DNA from 2 places in the Streptomyces sp. NPDC014861 genome. Region 2 is predicted to be linked to the other one. Evidence: riboswitches for the same ligand, from Rfam matches in the RefSeq annotation. Region 2 holds a riboswitch; the other holds the start of a gene.
What was found. Region 2 has a riboswitch for S-adenosylmethionine ahead of ACF1BN_RS11190 (aminotransferase class V-fold PLP-dependent enzyme). Riboswitches for the same ligand answer to the same signal wherever they lie in the genome.

Region 1: it holds a riboswitch for S-adenosylmethionine, as region 2 does, so the genes downstream of both, thrC (threonine synthase) here and ACF1BN_RS11190 (aminotransferase class V-fold PLP-dependent enzyme) in region 2, are expected to answer to the same signal.

The regions. Positions count from the first base shown of each region.
Region 1 covers NZ_JBIBWV010000016.1:118,137-124,519, reverse strand. Annotated here, with positions in the region: gene groL (chaperonin GroEL) at 1-1,438, opposite strand, end outside; gene ACF1BN_RS26895 (cold-shock protein) at 1,810-2,013, opposite strand; gene ACF1BN_RS26890 (MoaD/ThiS family protein) at 2,437-2,715, opposite strand; gene thrC (threonine synthase) at 2,733-4,052, opposite strand; SAM riboswitch class I at 4,037-4,179, opposite strand; gene ACF1BN_RS26880 (glucosyl-3-phosphoglycerate synthase) at 4,301-5,242, shown strand; gene ACF1BN_RS26875 (hypothetical protein) at 5,281-6,383, shown strand, end outside.
Region 2 covers NZ_JBIBWV010000004.1:368,213-374,595, forward strand. Annotated here, with positions in the region: gene ACF1BN_RS11180 (SLC13 family permease) at 181-1,611, shown strand; partial or broken gene ACF1BN_RS11185 (glycerate kinase) at 1,566-2,809, shown strand; gene ACF1BN_RS11190 (aminotransferase class V-fold PLP-dependent enzyme) at 2,770-4,176, opposite strand; SAM riboswitch class IV at 4,376-4,492, opposite strand; gene trpD (anthranilate phosphoribosyltransferase) at 4,580-5,644, opposite strand; gene ACF1BN_RS11200 (cytochrome bc complex cytochrome b subunit) at 5,773-6,383, opposite strand, start outside.

The DNA.
Region 1 (6,383 bases), on a different contig from region 2:
CGGTCGCGGCGTTGAGGCCGTGACCCGGGGTGAGGTTGCGGACCTTCTCGACCACGACGCCGCCCTCGAGGCCGGCGTTGACCGCGATCTGCTTGATCGGGGCCTCCAGGGCGAGCTTGACGATCGCGGCACCGGTGGCCTCGTCGCCGTCCAGCTCCAGCTTCTCGAAGACGCTGGAGGCCTGGAGCAGGGCCACGCCGCCACCGGCGACGATGCCCTCCTCGACGGCCGCCTTGGCGTTGCGCACGGCGTCCTCGATGCGGTGCTTGCGCTCCTTGAGCTCGACCTCGGTCGCGGCACCGGCCTTGATGACCGCCACGCCGCCGGCGAGCTTCGCGAGGCGCTCCTGGAGCTTCTCGCGGTCGTAGTCGGAGTCGCTGTTCTCGATCTCGGCGCGGATCTGGTTCACGCGGCCCGCGACCTGCTCGCTGTCACCGGCACCGTCGACGATGGTCGTCTCGTCCTTGGTGATGACGACCTTGCGGGCGCGGCCCAGCAGGTCGAGACCGGCCGACTCCAGCTTGAGGCCGACCTCCTCGGAGATGACCGTGCCGCCGGTGAGGATGGCGATGTCCTGGAGCATGGCCTTGCGGCGGTCGCCGAAGCCCGGGGCCTTGACCGCGACGGAGCGGAAGGTGCCGCGGATCTTGTTGACGACCAGGGTCGACAGGGCCTCGCCCTCGACGTCCTCGGCGATGATCAGCAGCGGCTTGCCCGACTGCATGACCTTCTCCAGGAGCGGGAGGAGGTCCTTCACGGAGGAGATCTTGGAGTTGACGATGAGGATGTACGGGTCCTCGAGCGCGGCCTCCATGCGCTCCATGTCGGTCGCGAAGTACGCCGAGATGTAGCCCTTGTCGAAGCGCATGCCCTCGGTGAGCTCGAGCTCCAGACCGAAGGTCTGCGACTCCTCGACGGTGATGACGCCTTCCTTGCCGACCTTGTCCATGGCCTCGGCGATGAGCTCGCCGATCTGGGTGTCGGCGGCGGAGATGGAGGCGGTGGAGGCGATCTGCTCCTTCGTCTCGACCTCCTTCGCCTGGTCGAGCAGGGCGCCGGAGACGGCCTCGACGGCCTTCTCGATGCCGCGCTTGAGGGCCATCGGGTTGGCACCGGCGGCGACGTTGCGGAGGCCCTCGCGGACGAGCGCCTGGGCGAGGACGGTGGCGGTGGTCGTACCGTCGCCGGCGACGTCGTCCGTCTTCTTGGCGACTTCCTTGACCAGCTCGGCGCCGATCTTCTCGTACGGGTCCTCGAGCTCGATCTCCTTGGCGATGGAGACACCATCGTTGGTGATCGTGGGGGCGCCCCACTTCTTCTCGAGGACGACGTTGCGACCCTTGGGGCCGAGGGTGACCTTGACGGCGTCAGCGAGCTGGTTCATGCCGCGCTCGAGACCGCGCCGGGCCTCCTCGTCGAACGCGATGATCTTGGCCATGTGAAGTGGTCCTCCCGGACATGGGGTGGATAACGCTCCAGGACCGCGCCGACGCCCGCGACGGACGGCCTCCGCGCTCCGCGTGGTTCCTTGCCCCACCCGGCCGGCGGCCTCGTCATGCCCGGTCCTCGTAGCACTCTCACCTTCCGAGTGCTAACGCCAATGATTAGCACTCGACCCATGCGAGTGCAAGCGACTCTCGTGGATCGGGCACTGGATCAGGCAGTGGATCGGGCGACGAGTCGGGCACCGGATCGGGCAGTGGATCGGGCGACGGATCCGGACCCTCCGGGAACGCGTGAGGGGCCCGCACCCCCTGGGGGATGCGGGCCCCTCGACGACGAGACGTCGGTGGCCGATCGCGCCGCGCCTCAGGCGGTCACCTTGACCATGTCCGCCTGCGGACCCTTCTGACCCTGCGAGATCTCGAACTCGACTCGCTGGCCCTCTTCGAGGCTGCGGTACCCATCCATCTGGATGGCGCTGTAGTGGACGAAAACATCCGCACCACCGTCGACCGCGATGAAGCCGTAGCCCTTCTCCGCGTTGAACCACTTGACGGTGCCCTGAGCCATGCCTAACTCCCCTATTACGTACTGGCCCTTGAGCGGATCCGCACTTCACGAACCCGGGTCAGAACCTGCGCCGGAACGCGTCGACCGCCGCTGAATGTATCTGTCCAACTGCCCTCTGCAACAGGGCAATCCACCGGGAAATCTCGGCGGAGCGGAAAGGGGAATCCGGAAGAAATACTTGAATTGCGGGGCAAGTCGGGCCGGGCGAAAGGCGCATAAGGGGCAGACTGTGCGCGCATTCCGGCCGCCGGTTGTCGCATTCTTGTCAGGTCCCGGGCCGGGCTCATATGCGTATGGCATGAGCGGCGCGGGGGACTTCCCCAACTCTACCGCGCTCAACCATGCAGAATTGCCCCCTCCGCTTTCTCTCGCGGAGGGGGCAATTCAGTACCGACAGGTAGGGCCCGGGCGGGCCCGGGGCGATCAGCAGCCGCCGGCGACCGCGGGGATGATCGAGACGCCCGCGCCGTCCGGGGTGGCGGTCTCCAGGCCCTGCTCGAAGCGGACGTCGTCGTCGTTCACGTAGACGTTCACGAAGCGGCGCAGCTTGCCCTGGTCGTCCAGGACGCGGGCGGCGATGCCGGTGTGGTTCTTCTCCAGGTCGGCGATGACCTCGGCGAGGGTCGCGCCCTCGGCGGCGACCTCGGACTGCCCGCCGGTGTAGGTGCGGAGGATGGTGGGGATGCGGACGTTCACGGCCATGGTGTCTTCAGGACCTTTCAGTGGGCCAGGCCCGCGTCGCGGAACGCGTCCAGGCTCGGGCGGATGGTGGCGGTCGCCTGAGAGCTGTCGGCCACGGCGTCCAGGGTCTTGAGGCCGTCGCCGGTGTTGAGGACGACGGTGGTGAGGTTCGGGTCGATGACGCCGTTCTCGACCAGCTTGCGCGTCACACCGACGGTCACGCCGCCCGCGGTCTCCGCGAAGACGCCCTCGGTCCGGGCGAGCAGCTTGATCGCGTCCACGACCTGCTCGTCGTTCACGTCCTCCACGGCGCCGCCGGTGCGGCGGGCGATGTCGAGGACGTAGGGGCCGTCGGCCGGGTTGCCGATCGCCAGGGACTTGGCGATGGTGTTCGGCTTCTGCGGGCGGACCACGTCGTGCCCGGCCTTGAAGGCGGCGGAGACCGGCGAGCAGCCCTCGGCCTGGGCGCCGAAGATCTTGTACGGCTTGTCCTCGACCAGGCCCAGCTTGATGAGCTCCTGGAGCCCCTTGTCGATCTTGGTGAGCTGGGAGCCGGAGGCGATCGGGATGACGAGCTGGTCCGGGATGACCCAGCCGAGCTGCTCGCAGATCTCGTACGCGAGCGTCTTGGAGCCCTCGCCGTAGTACGGGCGCAGGTTGACGTTGACGAAGCCCCAGCCCTCGCCGAGCGGGTCGCCGATGAGCTCCGAGCAGAAGCGGTTGACGTCGTCGTAGTTGCCCTCGATGGCGACGAGGTCACCGCCGTAGACCCCGGCCATGACGACCTTGCCCTGCTCCAGGTCGTGCGGGATGAAGACGCAGGAGCGGAAGCCGGCGCGGGCGGCGGCGGCGCCGACGGCGCCGGCCAGGTTGCCGGTGGAGGAGCAGGAGAGGGTGGTGAAGCCGAAGGCGCGGGCGGCCTCGATGGCCTGGGCGACGACCCGGTCCTTGAAGGAGTGGGTCGGGTTGCCGGAGTCGTCCTTGACGAAGAGCTTGCCGGGGGCGACGCCGAGCTCGCGGGCGAGGTTGTCGGCCTTGATCAGCGGGGTCCAGCCGGGGTTCAGGTTCGGCTTCTCGGCGACGTCGGCGGGGACGGGCAGCAGGGGCGCGTACCGCCAGATGTTCGCGGGGCCGGCCTCGATCCGCTTGCGCAGCTCCTCGGGGTCGGCGGCCGGGAGGTCGTAGGCCACTTCGAGAGGGCCGAAACAGAGCTCACAGGCGAAGATCGGGCCGAGGGCGAAGACCTCTCCGCACTCCCGGCAGGAAAGCCCGGACGCGGGACCGAGGTCGACGGTGGTGGCGGGAGCGGCAGTCTGTACAGACATGGAGGGGAGGCCCTTTCTCCTCATCTTCCTCATGGCGCATTTCGCCACGAGACGGATTTGGCACCTTCCCTAGCCGGGGGCCTCGCTGGCGCAAGACAAACCGACTGGAGGGTTGCCGGGGCTTCAACGGGCCGTATCCCTCTGCCCCTCTGGATGAGCGGTATTCGATTGTGAGACGCGGGTGGCACCCCGACATGCATCGGGCGTCCGCGTTGTTCAAGACTGTAACCGAAGGCTTCGAAGGTGGAGACGGTCGTCCGATCCGCGAGATGGAGATCACGTTGCTGGAAGAAGTGGAGCGCTGGCTGACCCGGCGGTCCTGGTCCGTGTCCGACCGGCCGCTGGAGCGGGTGCTCGCCGCCAAGCGGGGGACGACGGTCAGCGTGGTGCTGCCCGCGCTGAACGAGGAGGCGACCGTCGGGGACATCGTCAGCGTGATCCGGCGCGAGCTGATGACCGACGCCGTGCCGCTGGTGGACGAGCTGGTGGTGATCGACTCGGGCTCGACGGACCGCACCGCGGCGGTCGCGGCGGCGGCCGGCGCCCGGGTGGTCGCGCGGGACGACATACTCCCCCGGATCCCGGCGGTCCCGGGCAAGGGCGAGGTCCTGTGGCGGTCACTCATGGTGACCAGCGGGGACGTGGTGTGCTTCGTCGACGCGGATCTGAGGGACTTCTCGGCGGACTTCGTCACCGGCATCGTGGGCCCGCTGCTCACCGACCCGGAGGTGCACTTCGTCAAGGCGATGTACGACCGCCCGTTCGGAGACACGCCTGGTCAGGGCGGTCGGGTGACGGAGCTGGTGGCACGCCCGCTGCTCAATCTGCACTGGCCGCGCCTGGCCGGCGTCGTCCAGCCGCTGGGCGGGGAGTACGCGGCGCGGCGCTCGCTGCTCGAACGGCTGCCCTTCCCGGTCGGTTACGGAGTGGAGCTGGGGCTCCTGGTGGACGCGCTGCACACGGTGGGCCTGGACGCGCTGGCGCAGGTGGACGTGGGGGTGCGCAAGCACCGGCACCAGGACGGGCAGGCGCTGGGCCGGATGGCGGCGGCGATCTACCGGACGGCGCAGCTGCGGCTCTCCCGGGGCCAGCTCGTCCGCCCCCGGCTGACCCAGTTCGAGCGGGGCGCGTCGGGCTTCGAGCCGCGGACGTACGCGGTGGACACGGAGGAGCGTCCGCCGATGACCGAGATCGCGGAGTACGCGCACCGCCGCGTGGCGTAACAGCCCTGAATCGTATGTTTTGCATACATTGCCCTTTTATGCGATTCGTACGATCTCACCCCTCCCGCGTGACCCGGGTGCTCGCGGCGGGCCTGCTCGCCGCGGGCCCGCTCGCGACGGCGGCGGCCGGACCGGCCGCCGCGGACGTCGTCGAACCCTTCGGACAGCGGTACCAGGAGTCCCTGTACGGGGACTTCACCACGATCGGCAACACCGTCGTGGTCTGCCCGGAGACCCCCGCCGACCCGGCCGCCCGCTGCGCCGCCGCCACGCAGGGCGAGGGCTCCGGCGACACCGGCGCCTTCGTCACGCGCCGGTCCGACACCGACGGCCGCGGCGACGCGTACGGCTCCAGCACCGCCCGGGTCCGGATCCCCGAGGGCGCGGACGTGGCCTACGCCCGGCTCTACTGGGGCGGCAACGACGGCACCCACCGGAGCCCGGGCGGAGCGCCGTCGAAGCACTGCGACCCGTCCGGCGCCGAGGTGGACCCCTCCCCCGGGGACCCGGCGACGACGACCCCTCGGCTCACGGTCGGCGCGAGGGCGGCCGTGCCGGTCGCGATCGACAGCATGGTCGTGGACCCGCCCGATGCGGGCGGACCGCACTACTACACCGGCGAGTCCGACGTGACCGCCGCCTTCGCGGGCGTCTCGGGGACGGGCGCGCCGGTGGAGATCGGCGTGGACGGGGTGTGGGCGGCCGCCGGCAAGGGCTGCGCCGCCGGCTGGTCCCTGACCGTCGTCCACCGCTTCCCCGGCCCCGACCCTGCCCGGGCGCCGGAGCGGCGCAGCGTCCACGTCCACGGCGGGCACGTGCTCCAGCGCGCGGGCTCCCCGGCGACGACGGTCACGGTGGACGGCTTCCACCGCTCCCCGGGCAGGGTGCGGGTGGGCGTGACGGCGTACGGGGGCGACCGGAACACGCCCGGCGACAGGTTCCTGGTGAACGGGAGGAGCATCACCGAGGCCCGTACGGGCGACCCCGACGACTTCTTCGTCGGCCGGGGCGACGGCGCGCTCTCCCCGGACCTCGCCGCCAACCTCTCCGTCGACGCGAAACGGTTCGACCTCCCGGAGGGCGCCGTCCCGGTGGGCGCGACCTCGGCGGAGCCGGCCTTCTCCACCAGCGGCGACACCTA
Region 2 (6,383 bases):
CCGGGGTGTGACGGGTGCTCGGCGGGGTACGGCAGGATGCTCGGCGGGGTACGGCAGGATGCTCGGCGGTGTACGGCAGGATGCTCGGCGGGGTGTACGGCAGGGTGCTCGGCGGGTGCATGAACCTTCCTTCATGGAGGGCTCATCGACGGCTCACCGGCCGCCCCGAGGGTGGTTCACGTGAACCTCTCCCTCCAACAGACGGTGTGGCTCTGCCTCGCGCTCAGCGCCTGCGCGGTGCTCGCCGTCCCCGGCACCGCCCCCGGTCTGGGCGGCGAGGCGCGGCTGACCCTGGCCGTCTTCGCCCTCGCGACCTGCGCCTGGATCGCCGCCCCGGTCGACGACACCTATGTCGCGCTGGGCGCCGGACTCGCCCTCACCGTCACCGGGGTGCTCAGCGCCGACGCCCTCTTCGCCACCCTCGGCGACGCCACCGTCTGGCTGCTGATCTGCGCCTTCGTCCTCGCCGCCGCGGTGACCCGGACCGGGCTCGCGGGCCGCGCGGCCGCCTTCCTCGTCACCGGGGCCCGGTCCGTACGCCAGCTGGTCCACCTCACCACCGCCGCGCTGGTCGTCACCGCCTTCGCCGTCCCGGCCACCTCGGGGCGGGCCGCGCTGGCCCTGCCGGTCTTCCTCGCCCTCGCCCGCTCCCTCGCCGAGCGGCGCCGGCTCGTGGTGATGCTGGCCCTGCTCTTCCCCACCGTCATCCTGCTGTCGGCCGTCGCCACCCTGATCGGAGCCGGCGCCCACCTCATCACAGTCGGGGTGCTCCTGGAACAGACCGGCGAGTCCATCGGCTTCGCCCGCTGGCTGGTCCTCGGCCTGCCGCTCGCGGTGGTCTCCTCCCATCTCGCGGCGGAGGCGGTGCTGCTCACCACCACCCGGCGCGAGGACCGGCGCGGTCCCGTACGGATCACCCTCGGCGCGCTCCAGGAGCACTCCGCCACCCCGGTGTCGGGCCCGCTCTCCCCGCCCGAGCAGCGCTGCCTCCTGCTGCTCTGCACGGTCGTGGTGCTCTGGTGCGCCGAGCCGCTGCACGGGGTCTCCCCCGCCGTCGTCGCGCTGATCGGCGCGGTGGTGGCCTCCTCCCCCGCGCTCGGCACCGTCCGGATGAAGGACGGGCTGCGATCGGTGCCCTGGCCGATGCTGCTCTTCATGGCGGCGACCACCGCGATGGGCGTCGCCCTGGTCGACTCCGGCGCGGCCGGCTGGCTGGTCGGCGGGTTGCCGGGCGGGGTGCCCCCGTGGGCCTTCCTCGCCGTGGTCGTCGCCGTGAGCACCGCCGCCCATCTGGTGCTCCAGTCCCGCTCGGCCCGCTCCTCCGTCCTGGTGCCGCTGGTCGTGGCCGCGGCGGTCGGCGCGGGGGTCGATCCGGTGGCCGCGGCGCTCGCCTCCACGGCCGCGGCCGGCTTCTGCCACACGCTGCCGGCCTCCGCGAAGCCGGTCGCCCTCTTCGCCGAACCACCGGACGGCGTCCCCACCTTCGCCCCCCGCGACCTGCTGCGGCTCTCCGCCGTGCTCGCCCCGCTCAACGCCGCCCTGGTGCTGCTCTTCGCCCTCTTCGTCTGGCCGCTGCTCGGCGTGCCCGTCCTTCTGGAGTCCCAGCCGTGAGCCTTCACATCGCCGTCGCCCCCAGCGGTTTCAAGGAGTCCCTGTCCGCCCCCGAGGCCGCCGAAGCCATCGCCGAGGGGTTGCGCCGGGTCCGCCCGGACGCCGTCGTCGACCTGATCCCGCTGGTCGACGGCGGCGAGGGCACCGCCCGGGCGCTGGCGGCCGCGACCGGGGGCAGGCTGCTGCCCCGGATCGCGACCGGACCCGTCGGCTCCCCGGTCCGCACCCACTTCGCGCTCCTCGACCACTCCTCCGCGGTGGTCGAGATGGCGGCCGTCGCGGGCCTCTCCCTGGTGCCGGCCGACCGCCGCGACCCGGGGTCCACCACGACGTACGGGGTGGGCGAACTGGTCCGGGCGGCGCTGGACACCGGGGCCCGCCGCGTCCTCGTCGGCTGCGGCGACTCCGGCACCTCGGACGGCGGGGCGGGAGCGCTCCAGGCCCTCGGCGTCCGGCTCCTGGACGCCGAGGGAGCCGAACTCCCCTTCGGGGGTGCCGCGTTGAACCGCCTGGACCGGATCGACCCGACCGGGCTCGATCCGAGGCTCGCCGGCACCGAGCTGCTCGTGGCCTGCAATCCGTACAACGTGCTCCGCGGCGAGCGGGGCGTGGCCCGGGTCTTCGGCCCGCAGAAGGGCGCGGGCCCGGAGCGGGTCGAGGAGCTGGCGGCGGCCCTGGACCGCTGGGCCGCCCTGCTCGTACGGGACCTGGGCGCGCCCGCCGGGCTCGGTACGGCCCCGGGGTCGGGCGCCTCGGGCGGGCTCGGCGCCGGACTCGCCGCGCTCGGCGCCCGGCTGCTCCCCCGCTTCGAGGTGCTGCTCGACCACGTCGACCTGGACGCCCGGCTGGCCCGCGCCGATCTGGTGATCACCGCGGAGGGCGCGCTGGACGGGCAGACCGTGCGGGGCAAGGTCCCGGCGGAGGTGGCGCGCCGGGCCAAGGCCCACGGGGTGCCGGTCCTGGCGCTGGCCGGGACGCTCGGACAGGGCGCCCACGAGGTGCGGGCGGTCGGGGTCGACGCCTACGGCTCGATCCTGCCCGCGCCGATGGCGCTGCCCGAAGCCCTCGACCGGGGCGCCGAGTTCCTCGCCGACGCGGCCGAGCGGGCCCTGCGGATGGTGCTGGTCGGCACCCGGCTCGCGGCCTGACCGCCGCAGCTCAGCCGCGGTCGGGCACGCAGCGGCCGTCCTCGGTGCGGTACTTCCACTGGGCGCCGTCGCGGACGAGCTCCTTCACGGCGCCGACGAACCGCTCGACGTGCTCGTCCGGGGTGCCGGCGCCGAAGCTGACGCGGATGGCGTTCAGCGACCTCTCGCCGGGGGCGGCCGGCTCCGGGGCGCCGCACTCGCCCGGGTCCTGGGCGTCGGAACCGAGCAGGGTGCGGACGAGCGGGTGGGCGCAGAAGAGGCCGTCGCGGACGCCGATGCCGTACTCGGCGGAGAGGGCGGCGGCGAAGTGGGAGCTGTTCCAGCCGTCGACGACGAAGGAGATGACGCCGACCCGGGGCGCGTCGTCGCCGAAGAGCGAGAGGACGCGGACCTCGGGCACCTCGGCGAGCCCGGCGCGGACGGTGTCGATGAGGTGCCGCTCGCGGGCGACGAGGGTGTCGAAGCCCGCCTCGGTCAGCGCCTTGCAGGCGGAGGCGATGGAGTAGACGCCGATGACGTTCGGGGAGCCGGCCTCGTGGCGGGCCGCGGTGGTGTGCCACTCGACGTCCACGCCGCCGTCGGCCCGGCGGGCCACGGTGCGGGAGGCGCCGCCGCCGGCCAGGTACGGCTCGGCGGCCCGGAGCCAGTCGGCGCGGCCGGCGAGGACGCCGGAGCCGAAGGGCGCGTAGAGCTTGTGCCCGGAGAAGGCGACCCAGTCCACGTCCAGTTCACGCACGGAGACCGGGTGGTGCGGGGCGAGCTGGGCGGCGTCGAGGACGATCCGGGCGCCGTGCGCGTGGGCGGCGGCGGCCAGTTCGCGGACCGGCCACAGCTCGCCGGTGACGTTCGACGCGCCGGTGACGCACACCAGCGCCGGGCCGTGCGGGTCGCGGTCGGCGAGGGCGCGCTCCAGGGTCTCGACGGCCTGCGCGGGGGTGCGGGGGGCGTTGAGGTAGGTGACCTGCGCGTCGCGCCAGGGCAGCAGGGAGGCGTGGTGCTCGGTCTCGAAGACGAAGACCTGGCAGTCGGCGGGGACCACCTGGGCGAGGAGGTTGAGCGAGTCGGTGGTGGAGCGGGTGAAGACGACCTGGTCGTCCTCCCGGCAGTCGAGGAACTCGGCGACGGTGACGCGGCTCTGCTCGAAGAGGTCGGTGGAGAGCTGGGAGAGGTACCCGGCGCCGCGGTGGACGCTGCCGTAGTACGGGGCGTAGGCGGCGACGTCGTCCCAGACCCGCTGGAGGGCGGGGGCGCTGGCGGCGTAGTCGAGGGCCGCGTAGGTCACCTCGCCACCGGTGACGAGCGGGACGGTGACGTCGCGGCCGAGGACGGCCAGCGGGCCGGTGCAGCAGGCGTCGGCGGAGTCGGCGGCGGTGACGGCGGAGGGGGCGGTGACGGCGGCGTTCGGGCGTGCGGACATGGCGGAGTCTCCCGGGAGGGCGGGGCGAGTGGCGTGAAAGCCCGCAGGACGGCACGAGGGGCCGGTCGCGTACGGGTGGTGCCTCGACATGCGACGAGAAAGGTGCCGCACGGAGGGGAAGAGGGGCCGAAGGCCCTATCGCATTCGCTTGCTCACGAGACCGCTCCCTCGAGGACCAGGACCCCAGGGATGGCGCAGGGGTCCGCGCTTGCCGAGGACCTTGCTGTCCACGGCCTGGTCTTCACCCGGGGCACCCCGCCACGGACGGAGGGTTGCCGGACAGCCAGCCGGGGCTTGAGGGCTGTCACTCATGACCTGTTGCCGAACGTATGCCACCGCTCGCGGTCCGCGCAACCCCGTCCGTATTCCGGGACGGGTGTCTCGCGGACCGCGCGGCGGTCCTTCAGGCGTTGCTGGCGGTGATCCAGCGGTCGAGGGCCGCGCGGGCGGCGCCGGAGTCGACGGACTCGGCGGCCCGTGCCATGCCGGCGCGCAGCTGCTCCGCGAGGGTGCCCTCGCCGGGCTCCAGCGCGGTGAGCGCCGCCGCCGCGTTGAGCAGCACCGCGTCGCGTACCGGCCCGGTCTCGCCGGCGAGGACGCGGCGGGCGACGTCGGCGTTGTACGAGGCGTCGGCGCCGCGCAGGGCCTCCAGGGGCGCGTAGTCGAGGCCGACGTCCTTCGGGTCGAAGACCTCCTCGCGCACCGCGCCGTCCCGGACCACCCAGACCCGGGAGGTGCCGGTGATGGTCAGCTCGTCGAGGCCGTCGTCGCCGCGGAAGACCAGCGCCGAGTTGCCGCGCTCGGCGAAGACCCCGGCGACGATCGGCGCCATCCGGGGGTCGGCGACGCCGACGGCCTGGGCCTTCACCCGGGCCGGGTTGGTGAGCGGGCCGAGCACGTTGAAGGTGGTGCGGATGCCGAGCTGGCCGCGGGCGGCGGCGACGTGCCGCAGCGAGGGGTGGAACCTCACGGCGAAGCAGATGGTGATGCCGGCCTCCTCGGCGACCTCGGCCACCCGCTGCGGGGTGAGGCCGAGGTTGATGCCGAGCTTCTCCAGGACGTCGGAGGAGCCGGAGGCGGAGGACGCGGCGCGGTTGCCGTGCTTGACGACCCGGGTGCCGGTGCCGGCGACGACGATCGAGGCCATCGTGGAGATGTTGACGGTCTTGGCGCCGTCGCCGCCGGTGCCGACGATGTCGACGGCCGGTCCGGCCACCTCGATCGTGTTGGCGTGGGCGTACATCGTCCGGACGAGTCCGCTGATCTCCTCGACGGTCTCGCCCTTGGCCCGGAGCGCCACCATGAAGCCGGCGATCTGGGCGTCGGTCGCCTCACCGCTCATGATGAGGTCCATCGCCCAGGCGGTGTCGTCGGCGGAGAGGTCCTTCCCCTCCAGGAGGCCGTTCAGGAGGACGGGCCAGGAGCGGCCCGCCGTGGTCGGTCCTCCAGCGGGGGTCACAGCGCTCATGGCAGCTCCTGATGATCGTGCGTCGGATACGGGGTCCAGCCTATCGATCCGCGGGTACGGCAAAGAGCCCCGTCCATCGAATGGACGGGGCTCTCGCCGTGGCGACCTGCTCAGGAGGTCAGGAGGTCTCAGTGGTGGCCGTGGCCGCTCTGGATCTCCTTGTACTCGTCGAGGGTGGGCTTGGCGACCTGGTTGTCGTCGCCGTAGTAGCCCTTGTTGAGCTTGACCCGGAGCTTCTCGACCGCGCCGACCTTCCGCTCCACGCCGTTCTCGTCGACGGCCGGCGGCAGCTCGGCGGGCTGGTACTGCTCGTGCGCGGTGAGCTTGTACAGCTCGCCCTGGCTGAGCGGCTCGTGGATCTCGACGAACTCACCGTGCGGCAGGCGCTTGATGATGCCGGACTCGCGCCCGTGCAGCACCTTGTCCTTGTCGCGGCGCTGGAGGCCGAGGCAGATCCGCTTGGTGATGACGAACGCGATGACCGGGCCGGCGAAGAAGAAGATCCGCACGAACCAGGTGATCGAGTTGATCGACAGGTGGAAGTGGGTCGCCCAGAGGTCGTTTCCACCACCCACGAGCATGATCATGTACGCGGTGATCCAGGCGACACCGAAGGCGGTGCGCGTCGGAGCGTTGCGCGGGCGCTGCGCGATGTGGTGCTCGCGCTTGTCGCCGGTGATCCAGGACTCGATGAACGGGTAGACCGCGATCGCCGCGAGGACCAGCGGGAAGATCACCA